DNA from 2 places in the Methylobacterium sp. TK26 genome. Region 2 is predicted to be linked to the other one. Evidence: riboswitches for the same ligand, from Rfam matches in the RefSeq annotation. Region 2 holds a riboswitch; the other holds the start of a gene.
What was found. A riboswitch is a leader RNA that binds a small molecule or an ion and turns the genes downstream of it on or off. The one in region 2 is predicted to bind fluoride.
Positions count from the first base shown of each region.

Region 1: another riboswitch for fluoride. It lies ahead of crcB (fluoride efflux transporter CrcB); the one in region 2 lies ahead of crcB (fluoride efflux transporter CrcB).

Region 1 covers NZ_CM143965.1:1,459,075-1,464,157, forward strand. Annotated here, with positions in the region: gene ACXJ1Y_RS07145 (adenylate/guanylate cyclase domain-containing protein) at 1-328, opposite strand, end outside; gene ACXJ1Y_RS07150 (YeiH family protein) at 373-1,434, opposite strand; gene ACXJ1Y_RS07155 (2,3-bisphosphoglycerate-dependent phosphoglycerate mutase) at 1,618-2,232, opposite strand; fluoride riboswitch at 2,619-2,681, shown strand; gene crcB (fluoride efflux transporter CrcB) at 2,779-3,171, shown strand; gene ACXJ1Y_RS07165 (hypothetical protein) at 3,247-3,438, shown strand; gene ppa (inorganic diphosphatase) at 3,463-4,014, shown strand; gene ACXJ1Y_RS07175 (EamA family transporter) at 4,011-4,448, shown strand; gene ACXJ1Y_RS07180 (hypothetical protein) at 4,453-5,064, shown strand.
Region 2 covers NZ_CM143965.1:3,482,587-3,487,669, forward strand. Annotated here, with positions in the region: gene ACXJ1Y_RS16885 (vWA domain-containing protein) at 1-85, shown strand, start outside; gene ACXJ1Y_RS16890 (tetratricopeptide repeat protein) at 85-990, shown strand; gene ACXJ1Y_RS16895 (hypothetical protein) at 984-2,273, shown strand; gene ACXJ1Y_RS16900 (hypothetical protein) at 2,436-2,948, shown strand; fluoride riboswitch at 2,990-3,065, shown strand; gene crcB (fluoride efflux transporter CrcB) at 3,139-3,528, shown strand; gene ACXJ1Y_RS16910 (pyruvate, water dikinase regulatory protein) at 3,583-4,413, opposite strand; gene ACXJ1Y_RS16915 (uroporphyrinogen decarboxylase) at 4,838-5,083, shown strand, end outside.

The DNA.
Region 1 (5,083 bases), 2.0 Mb from region 2:
CGTCGAGACGGCATTGGAGTGGGGTCCGCGTCTCGACCACGTGCTCGACGGTGTTGCCGTGGAAGGTCGGCGTGCCCTCGATGCCGTGGCGGCGACGCAGGGCTAGGCTCGACGTTCCTGGATGCCAGACGCGCATCACCCACCGGAACGACGGATGCAGGGTCGGCGCGTGGGTGGTGGCGCGGGCCAGCGGCAGGCCAAGCCCCGAGAGGCACGCACTGAACCCATCGAGAAGGGCTGCCGCGTCCACCGCTTCGCGACCCGGCCCCATCAACCATCCCGTCGCCTGCGCGACTGCCTCGGATGAAGATTGGGACGAACGTGTCACGGCAATTCTTCCATCAAGGGGTCGGATCGATGCCATAGCGTGGATCAGACGAGGCCGAGCACATGGATCAGGCCGAGGCTGACGGCGCCGAGGGCAAGGAGCGAGGCGACCACAGCGAGGGTCACCCGCGCCCCGGCCTTGGCGACGCTGCGCACGTCGACCCCGAGGCCGAGTGCCGCCATCGAGACTACGGTCAGCACGTTGGCGGTCTCCGACATCGGCGCGAGCGCGACTTGCGGGATCAGCCCGGCCGAGCGGAGTCCCGCGAGCGCCAGGAAGGCGAGGATGAACCACGGCACCAGGCGGTGGATCGCGAGGCCGCCGGGGGCCGGGCGGTCGCCGGTTGTGACGCCGGGGGCGGCCTCGTCGGTCTCCTCGCGCAGCCGGCTCGCGCCGAGGGAGAGCATCAGAACGACCGGCCCGAGCATCAGCACCCGGACGAGCTTCACCAGGGTTCCGACCTGGACGCTGAGCGCCGCGACCGGCGCGGTGGCGGCGAGGACCTGCGGCACGGCGTAGACGGTGAGGCCGGCGAGCACGCCGTACTGCATCGGCGACAGGCCGAGCAGCGGCACCAGCAGCGGCAGGCCGAGCACCACCAGCACGCCCAGCACCGCGGTGAAGGCGATGGAGGCGGCGACGTCCTCGCCGTCGGCGCCGATCACCGGGGCGGTGGCGGCGATCGCCGAGTTGCCGCAGATCGAGTTGCCGCAGGCGACGAGGATCGCCATGCGCGAATGCAGTCCGAGCGCCCGGCCGATGCCGTAGCTCGACAGGATCGCGACCACGACGACGCCCGCGATGCCGAAGAGCAGGCCCGGGCCGGCGGCGAGGATCGTCGCGAGGCTGAGCGACGCGCCTAGCATTACGACCGCGATCTCCAGCACGGTCTTGGCCCCGAAGGCGATGCCGGGAAAGAAACGCTGCGACGGGGTCCAGGCGGTGCGGATCGCGCTCCCGAGGAGGATCGCCAGCACCAGGGCTTCGAGCCAAGCGCGACCGAACAGGTGCGTCTCGACGGCTTCGAAGCCGACCGCTGCGGCGGTAACTGCCACGCAGAGGCCCAGTCCTGGAAGGATGGCTCTCGTGCCGGCCAGGGCACGCATCGATCGAGGGTGGGAGACAAGTCTGGGGGCGGACATGGGTGGCTCCGATGTGATGCCGGAGAATCCCACTTCCCTTTCATTCACTCCAACGGAATGATTAGATAATTCCAATCACTTAATTAGATCAAATGGGGATCCCCTCGAAGCGTGAGGCGACCCATTCTTGGGGGCCTACAGGCGGATTCAACCGTCGATCCAGCGGGCCTCGATCGTCGTGTCCGCAGCAAACTCATAGATCCTGACGGAGCCCGTCGCGAGTTCGAGTTGCTCGACCTCCGCCGGGCTGAGGTCGTCGAGCGCCATAACGAGCGCCCGCAGGCAATTACCGTGGGCGACGACGAGCACGTCCCCGCCCATGACCGCCGGTAGGATGGATCGGAGGTAGCATGGCACGATGCGGGCGACGGTATCGCGCAGGCTCTCACCGTTCGGCGGCGCCTCGGCGTAGGAGCGCCGCCAGGTCTCGATCCGCTCCGCCCCCCAGCGCGCATCGGCGGCGGTCTTGTCGAGCCCGCTGAGGTCGCCGTAGTCTCGCTCGTCGAGCGCGGCGAAGCGTTGAGGGATTAATCCGGGTTGCCCGAGCGTATCGAGGATAAGCCGGCCGCTCACGACGGCCCGCGTCAGCGTCGAGGTGAAGGCATCGGAAAAGCGCCAGCTGCGCTCGGCCAAACGCCGCCCGGCTGCCACGGCTTCTATCCGACCCTGCTCGGTCAAGGGCGAGTCCAGCAATCCCGTGAACAGACCGGATCGGTTGGCTACGCTCTGGCCATGCCGGACCAGCACGAGACGTCGCGTGATTGGGGCTTTGCGATCGTGAATCACTCTGTCTCCCAAGGCAACGCACTTTCGCGTCGGTCGCATCGCCTCTGATGAAAACGGCATCCGGCTTTAACGAACTTCGACCCTGAGATGGGTTGGACCGTCCATCCGGAGACGGCGATTCATCCTAGGTCCGCTTTAGAACGTCTTGCGACCGAAAGCAGCCAAGCTGCTTCCCACCCACCCCAGTCATCCCGATCGCCTAACGGCGAGGCCGAAGCTGGCCGAAAGCCGCTTGTCCGTTTGAGCAGAGGCAGGGGGAAAGCGGCCGCTCGTGCGGACTGGATGAGCAGTGTTGGATGCTGGGATTTCGAACCGCGACCGAAAGTCATTGACCCTTCGCATCGCCCGCTGTTAAAGGGCTAGCGTGTGATGGGAATGGAGCTTCCCGACAACCGCCCGTGAGGGCTGATGGCTCCTGCTGCGAGGGCACCGCGTGCCCGCTCGCGGCGGGAGCGTTTCCGACGCAACCCGCCGCAAGGCGGGTTTTTTGTTGCCCTCGCTCGATGTGACGAGAGGCGACCTGTGAACTTCTTGATCGTATTCCTGGGTGCGGGTGTCGGCGGAGCCATCCGCCACGGAATCAACCTCGCCACGTCGCGCCTCTTGCCCGGCGTCACGTTCCCCGTCGCCACGCTGTTCATCAACGTCCTTGGCTCGTTCCTGATGGGCATCATCGCCGAGAGCTTCGTGCTCCGCGGCTCCGGCGGGCATCCCCTGCGCCTGCTGCTGACCACCGGGGTGCTCGGCGGCTTCACGACCTTTTCGACCTTCTCGCTCGACGCGATCACGCTTTACGAGCGGGGCCAGACCGGGGCGGCCTTCGCCTACGTCCTCGCTTCCGTGATCGCGGCACTGCTCGGCCTCCTGGCGGCCCTGGCGCTGGTGCGCGGCCTCCTGGGCATGGGGCCGACGTGAGCCCGGCCGGTACGCCGGCAACACCCCGTCCGCCGCCTCCGGCGAGGCGTGGACAATCCGGCAAGGGAGGCCGCGATGACCAATCGACCCGAGAGCAACGACCCAGACCCCGAACTGAGCGACGTCGACGCGCTGCGGCGCGCCGAGCGGGAGCGCAAGCGATCGAGCGCACGCGTGCGTCACGGCAGCACCGCCCTGATCGTGTTCGCGGTCGCCGTCCTGCTGATCCTGGCGCTCGCCTCCGTCTGGATCGTCACCCAACCCTGAACCGGCCCAGAAGGAGTTTTTAACGTGAAGCTTGAAGCCATCGCAGTCGGCGATCCGACCTTCCACGAGGTCAACGTACTGGTCGAGGTGCCGGTCGGCGGAGAGCCGGTCAAATACGAGCTCGACAAAGCCGCCGGCGCGCTCGTGGTCGACCGATTCCTGCACACGCCGATGCGCTACCCGGGCAATTACGGCTTCATTCCGAACACCCTTTCGGAGGACGGCGATCCCTGCGACGTGCTGGTGGCTAACACCCGCGGGGTTCTGCCCGGTGCGGTATTGCGGGTCCGGCCCGTCGGCGTGCTGCTGATGGAAGACGAGCACGGTCCGGATGAGAAGATCGTCGCGGTCCCGGCGCAACGCCTGACGCGCCGCTACGACGCCATCCACGAGCATACCGACCTGCCGGAAATTACCCGCAGCCAGATCCACCACTTCTTTGAGCACTACAAGGACTTGGAGCCCGGCAAGTGGGTCCGAATCACCGGCTGGGACACGGCGGCCGCGGCGCGGGCGATGATCGCGGCGGCCGTGGAACGCCACCGGGCGGCCGGCCCCGAGCCGATAACGCCGTGAGGGGCCTGCTGCAGTCCTGGCAGGCCTGGGCCCTGCTCTCGGCCGGCTTCGCGGCGCTGACGGCGATCTTCGCCAAGGTCGGCATCGAGGCGGTGGGCTCGGACTTCGCCACCTTCGTCCGTACCGCCGTGATCCTGCTCGTCCTCGGCGGCATCTTGATTGCGACCGGCCAGTGGGAGCCGCTCTCGTCGGTCTCCCGCCGGACCTACCTGTTCCTAGTCCTGTCCGGCTTGGCCACCGGGGGCTCCTGGCTGTGCTACTTCCGGGCGCTCAAGCTAGGCGATGCGGCGCGGGTCGCACCCATCGACAAGCTCAGCGTCGTGCTCGTCGCCGTGTTCGGGGTCGTGTTCCTGGGGGAGCGGCTGTCCGGACCCAATTGGCTCGGCGTCGGCCTGATCGCAGCCGGCGCGATCCTCGTCGCTTTCCGGGGGTGAGCGCATGGGCGACGTCTCCTGGTTCGGCGTGGTCATCACCTTCCAGGTCACCTTCACCGAACTGTTCATCGCGGCCACGGTCCTGATCGCGGGAGCCTACCGCTTCGGTTGGCGGAGCCTCCTATTGGGCGGCGTCCTCGGCGGAACCGCCGTCGCCGTGCTGGCTTGGGTGTTACAGGCTGCGGCCTACCGGTTCGCGCTGCATCTCCTCGACGCCATCGCCGCCGCGCTGCTGCTGGCGTTCGGGATCTACCTGCTCTGGGAGTTCCTCCAGGGTCTTAGTCAGTGGGACGGGACCAGCCCGAAACCGCCTGTATTCTCCGGCAACTGGCCGCGTCCACTCAACTTGGCCGGCATCGGCGTCGGGTTCTGGGCGCTGGTCACGGAAGGGCTGGAAGTCCTGGTCGTCTGGCTTGGCGTCGCACTGCGTGAGGGGGCCGCGACCGCGACGCTCGGGGTCGCGCTCGGCGTCGCGATCATCGGCGCGTTGGCGGCGACGTTGGGCCGAACGGGGGTTTTCCGAAGCGTACCGCCATTCCTTTTGGATGGCGCCGCTGCCTTCATGGTCGTCGCCTACGGCTCCTATTTCCTCGCGTCGGCGCTCACGGACGGCTGACCGGGCGGCGCGAAAGGCG
Region 2 (5,083 bases):
CGTCGTCGCCTTCGCCGACCTCGGGCGTTGGCTGCTCGCCCTGGCGGCCCTGCCCGCCCTCCTGCTGTTCCGACGGAGCGCCTGATGCCGGTCGCCCTCGTGTCACCCCGGACCCTCGGCCTGCCGCAGGCGTGGCGGCGGAGTGCGCGGATCGGCGGGCTCGTCCTCGTCGGCCTGGGGATCGTGACCCTCGTCGCCCTGTCGCAGCCGCGCACCGGCTTCGGGCGCCTGCTGATGAGCGTCCACCTGCCCGGCCTCGCCGCGCGGGTGTTCGAGGACCCCGCATGGCGGGCCGCCGCCCTCTACGAGGCGGGCCGGCTGGACGAGGCCATCGCCCTGTTCCGCAACGGCGGGCGCCGGGCGAGCTACAACCTCGGCAACGCGCTCGCCCGCTCCGGCGACCTGCAGGGCGCCATCGCCGCCTACGACGAGGCCCTGCGCTTCAACCCCCGCGACGCGGACGCCCAGGCCAACCGATCGCTGATCGCCCGGATGCTGGAAGAGGCGATCGACCGCGGCCCCGGCGGCGGCATCGCCAACGGCACGGCGCAGTACGGCGCCCGCTACAACAAGTCCGCCCACCAGGACCCGAACGACGACGTCAACGCCTCGTCCAGCGGCGAGGGCCTCGCCGGCAACCGCGAAGCGAGCAGCAGCGCCTCGCTGCCCGGCAACAGCGCCGTCGCCCGGCGGGGGCGCTCCGAACAGGCCGCCATCGACTCGGCCGGCGGCAAGGCGCGCGGCTCGGTGGGCGACGCCGCCGGGCGCGGCCGCTCCGGCACCGGCCCCGCCATGGTCGCCGAGGCCCCCGAGCGCGAGGCCCGCCGGGTGACGAAGAGCTTCGAGGCGCACGAGATCCGCCCCGACCGCCTGTGGCTCCAGACCCTGCCCGACGATCCCGGCCGCTACCTCAAGCTCCGCCTCAAGGCCGAGCAGGCCCGCCGCGTCGAGGCCGGCACCGCCATGCCCGCCGGGAGCAACCCATGGTGATTTCTTGGCACTGGGGTCGCGGATTGCGGCGAGGGAAGATCGGGCTTCTCGCCGGGTTGCTGCTGGCCGGAATGTCGCTGCCCGCCCTCGCCGAGGTGGAGCCCGGCGACCTCACCCTCACCGTCACCCCCGAACTGAACGGCGGCGCGGCCCCCTACACCCGCGAGATGGTGCTCCTGAAGATCCACGGGGTCTACCGGCAGCCGATCCTGCTGGAGGAGGTGATCCAGCCGCCGCTCGCCAACTTCACCTGGACGCAGCTCGGCCGCGACCATTGGAGCAAGACCCGCCTCCCCGACGGCCAGACCGCCATCGCCTTCGACCGGACGGTGGCGATCTTCCCGCACCATGCGGGCGAGTTCACCCTCGAACCCTTCGTCCACCGGCTGACCATCAACGATGTCGGCGAGCGCAAGGTGGTGGACGTGCGCTCGCAGCCGATCCCCTTCACCGTCGCCGCCTGGACCGCCCCGACCGGCGGCCCCGACGCGAAGGAGCCCTGGTGGCTCCCCGCCCGCGACGTGAGCATCACCGATTCGTGGAGCCGCGACCCGGAGACGGTGAAGATCTACGAGACCGTCCGGCGGACGGTGGTGCTGGAGGCGCAGGGGATGCTCGCCGAGGGCCTGCCGCCCCGGCCGGTCATGCGCACGCGCGGCATCATCACCTTCGCCGGGCCGGTCGCCCGCGAGACCATCGTCACCCCCGCCGGCCCCGTCGCCCGCGCCACCTATGTCTGGGACGTGAAGCCCGGCGTGCCGGAGGTGATCCCCCTCGACGCCATCGCCATCCCGTGGTTCGACACGGTTTCGCGCACCATGCGCGAGGCCGAGATCCCCGCCCGCCAGATCGGCGGCGGCCTGCCCGACCGGGAGACCGACGGGGCCAAGGGCGCCGCCGCCTCCGCGCTGATCGCCGTGGCGGCGGGCGTGCTGGCCTTCGGCCTCGGCCTCGCCCTCCTCGGCTTCCGCCGGGAACGGGGGACGCTGCGCCTGCCTCCGACCCTCGCCCGCGACCTGCGCCGGGCCGCCCGATCCGGCGATGCCAACGCCGTCCGCGCCGCCGTGGCGGCGGGCGAGGCCGCGATGCCCGCCCTCGCCCGCCGCTGGCGGGAACGGCCCGAGACCCGCGAGGCTCTCGCCGCCCTCGACCGCGCCGTCTACGGCCCGACCGGGGGCGCGACGCCGGACCTCGTCGCCCTGGCCCGCGCCCTGACGAAGAGCGAGCCCGGCCGGGCCTTCGGCTCCGCCCCCGTGCTGAAGCCCCTCGACGGACCTGCATGATGTTGCCTGTTTTTCAGGCAGGCCGCGGCTTTGAGCAAAAGCTCAAGTCCTGAGCAAGCATCAATGTTTTGCACTATCTTGCGTCAACTGCATTCGCTCCGTAGACCGAACACCAACGGACGAAAAGTCCGCGTTTTCGCTGTCGCCCGGAGGACTAGACCGATGCCGCATACCACCGAAGTCAAGGACCGTTTCCGCACCCGCCTCGCCGCCGCCGATGCCCGCAGCAACGGCTTCCGGCAGAAGCTGCTGGATGACGGCACCCGCGCCCTTCAGCCGGTGATCGAGGTGCTGAACCTGATGGCCGAGGTGCTGAACGAGGAGCACAACGCCCATGGCTGCATCACCGGGACGGAGTTGCTGATCGACACCGACAATTTCGTCACCCTCTGCGCCAAGCTGCGCGGGGTCGACAGCGAGCAGAAGATCAAGATCAAGTACGGGCCCGAACTCGGCGGCAAGAACTATCTTTCTATCTCCGGCCTGCACCAGCGCTACAACGAGCGCCTCGTGCCGGGTTCGAGCGCCAGCGCACATATCGGCCGGGTGATCGGCAGCGACATCCATCTCGACGAGCATCGCGGCGCCGACCTCGCGGAGGTGGTCCGGGACGTGATCGAGGATTTCTACGTCGCGCAGATCGAGCAGCGCAGCCACTTCGCCGTCGCGGCGTAGGGTTCAGGCCCTTTCCCTCGTCCCGTCCCTGCGTTAACTCTCGGCGGGATGGGGATGGAGCTCCCCGACAACCGCCTTGCCGGATGACCGGCCAGGGCTGATGGCTCCTACCGCAAGGGCGGCTTCCGCCTGCGGTGGGGGCGTGCCCGCATCGCGGCCGGGCCGCCCGTCCAACCGGGACGGGACAGGCATGATCAACACCCTCATCGTTTTCCTCGGCGCCGGGATCGGCGGCGGGTTTCGGCATGGGCTCAACGTGGCGGTGGCGCGGACGCTGCCGGGCCTGGGCTTTCCCCTGGCGACGCTCCTCATCAACGTGCTGGGCTCGTTCCTGATGGGCGTGCTGGCCGAGGGCTTCGCCCTGCGCGGGGCGGCGGGCCACCCGGCCCGGCTGTTCCTGACGACGGGGGTGCTCGGCGGCTTCACCACCTTCTCGACCTTCTCCCTCGACGCGATCAGCCTCTACGAGCGCGGCGAGACGGCGGCGGCGGCCGGCTACGTGGTCGCCTCCGTCGCCGCCGGTCTTCTGGGGCTGATCGCCGGCATGGCCCTGGTGCGCGGCGTCCTGAGCGCGGCCTGACGGGGATCCCAAAGGGCGAGCCCTTTGGTGGGGTCCAGGGGCAAGGCCCCTGGCTCACTCCGCGATGAACTTCATCCGGTGATCGCGGTGTAGGTCGAGGATGGCGGCGGCCGTCTCCTCGATCGACCGGCGCGTCACGTCGATGGTCGGCCAGCGGTTCTTGATGAACAGCCGCCGCGAGGCGGTGATCTCGTCGGACACCGCCTCCCGGTCGACATACATCGAACTCTCGTCGGCGTTCAGGCTCGACAGCCGGTTCTGGCGGATCTGGATGATCCGCTCCGGCGAGGCGAATAGCCCGACGATCAGGGGCTTGCGCGCCGCCACGATGGCCGGCGGCATCGGCATGCCCGGCACGAGGGGGAGGTTCGTGGTCTTGAGGCCCCGGTTGGCCAGATAGATCGAGGTCGGCGTCTTCGAGGTGCGGCTGACGCCGAGCAGGATGACGTCCGCCTCCTCCAGATCCTCCGGCAGGTTGCCGTCGTCGTGGGCGAGGGTGAAGTTCATCGCGTCGATGCGCTTGAAGTACTCGGCGTTCAGCATGTGCTGGGCGCCGGGGCGCGCCGCCTTCTGCGTGCCGAGGTAGGATTGCAGCAGGTCGTGGACCGGCTGCAGCACCGACAGGCAGGGCGAACCCGACTCCCGCGCCGCCATCTCCAGCCGCTGGCCGAGGTCGCCCCCCACCAGGGTGTAGAGCACGAGGCCGGGCGCGGCGCGGATTTCCGAGATCACCCGCTCCAGCTGCGAGGCGGAGCGGACGAGGGGATAGACGTGCTCGATGGCCGAGACGCCCTCGTACTGCGCCGCCGCCGCGCGCCCGACATTGATGAGCGTCTCGCCGGTGGAATCCGACACGAGATGAAGGTGGAAGTAGCTGCGGCCCATACGCGGCGTCTCCGGCCGGTTCGGTTATCCAACGGCGACCGCCGGGGAGTCGATAAGTGTGGATAGGCAGGCCCGGTCGGCCGGTCCAGAGCAGAACCCCGTCCGGCTATCGACTCCTGCATACACAGGCCGTCAAATCGGGGCGGAATCCGCGCCCGGTTCGGGAAAAGCCGGACACGCAGGGTCCGGACCGGCTCACCACCCGGCGCAAAGCCTTGAGCGGGAACCCTCTTCCATCATCTTCGCGCAAATCCTTTAAAGCTCCGTTAACGGCGCCGAACCGGGGATCGGGTGTGGATACGGTTGCGCTCCCGCTCATCAGCCTCCAAGAGAAAAAACAGAGTCTAAGAATCTCTCTCTATCTTTATGAGAGGTCCCCTGGGGATCGTCGCGACCGGACCGGTTTGCGAGAAGGCGGGAGCGCATGACGGGTCAACCGGACAGGACGATGCTGAAGGTGCTCTCGGGCGAGGCGGTCTGGCCGCCTCCGGCCTGGATGATGCGCCAGGCCGGGCGCTATCTGCCGGAGTACCGGGCCACCCGGGCGACGGCGGGCTCCTTCCTCGACCTGTGCTACACGCCCGACTTCGCCGTGGAGGTGACGCTCCAGCCGATCCGCCGCTTCGGCTTCGACGCGGCGATCCTGTTCTCGGACATCCTCGTCGTGCCC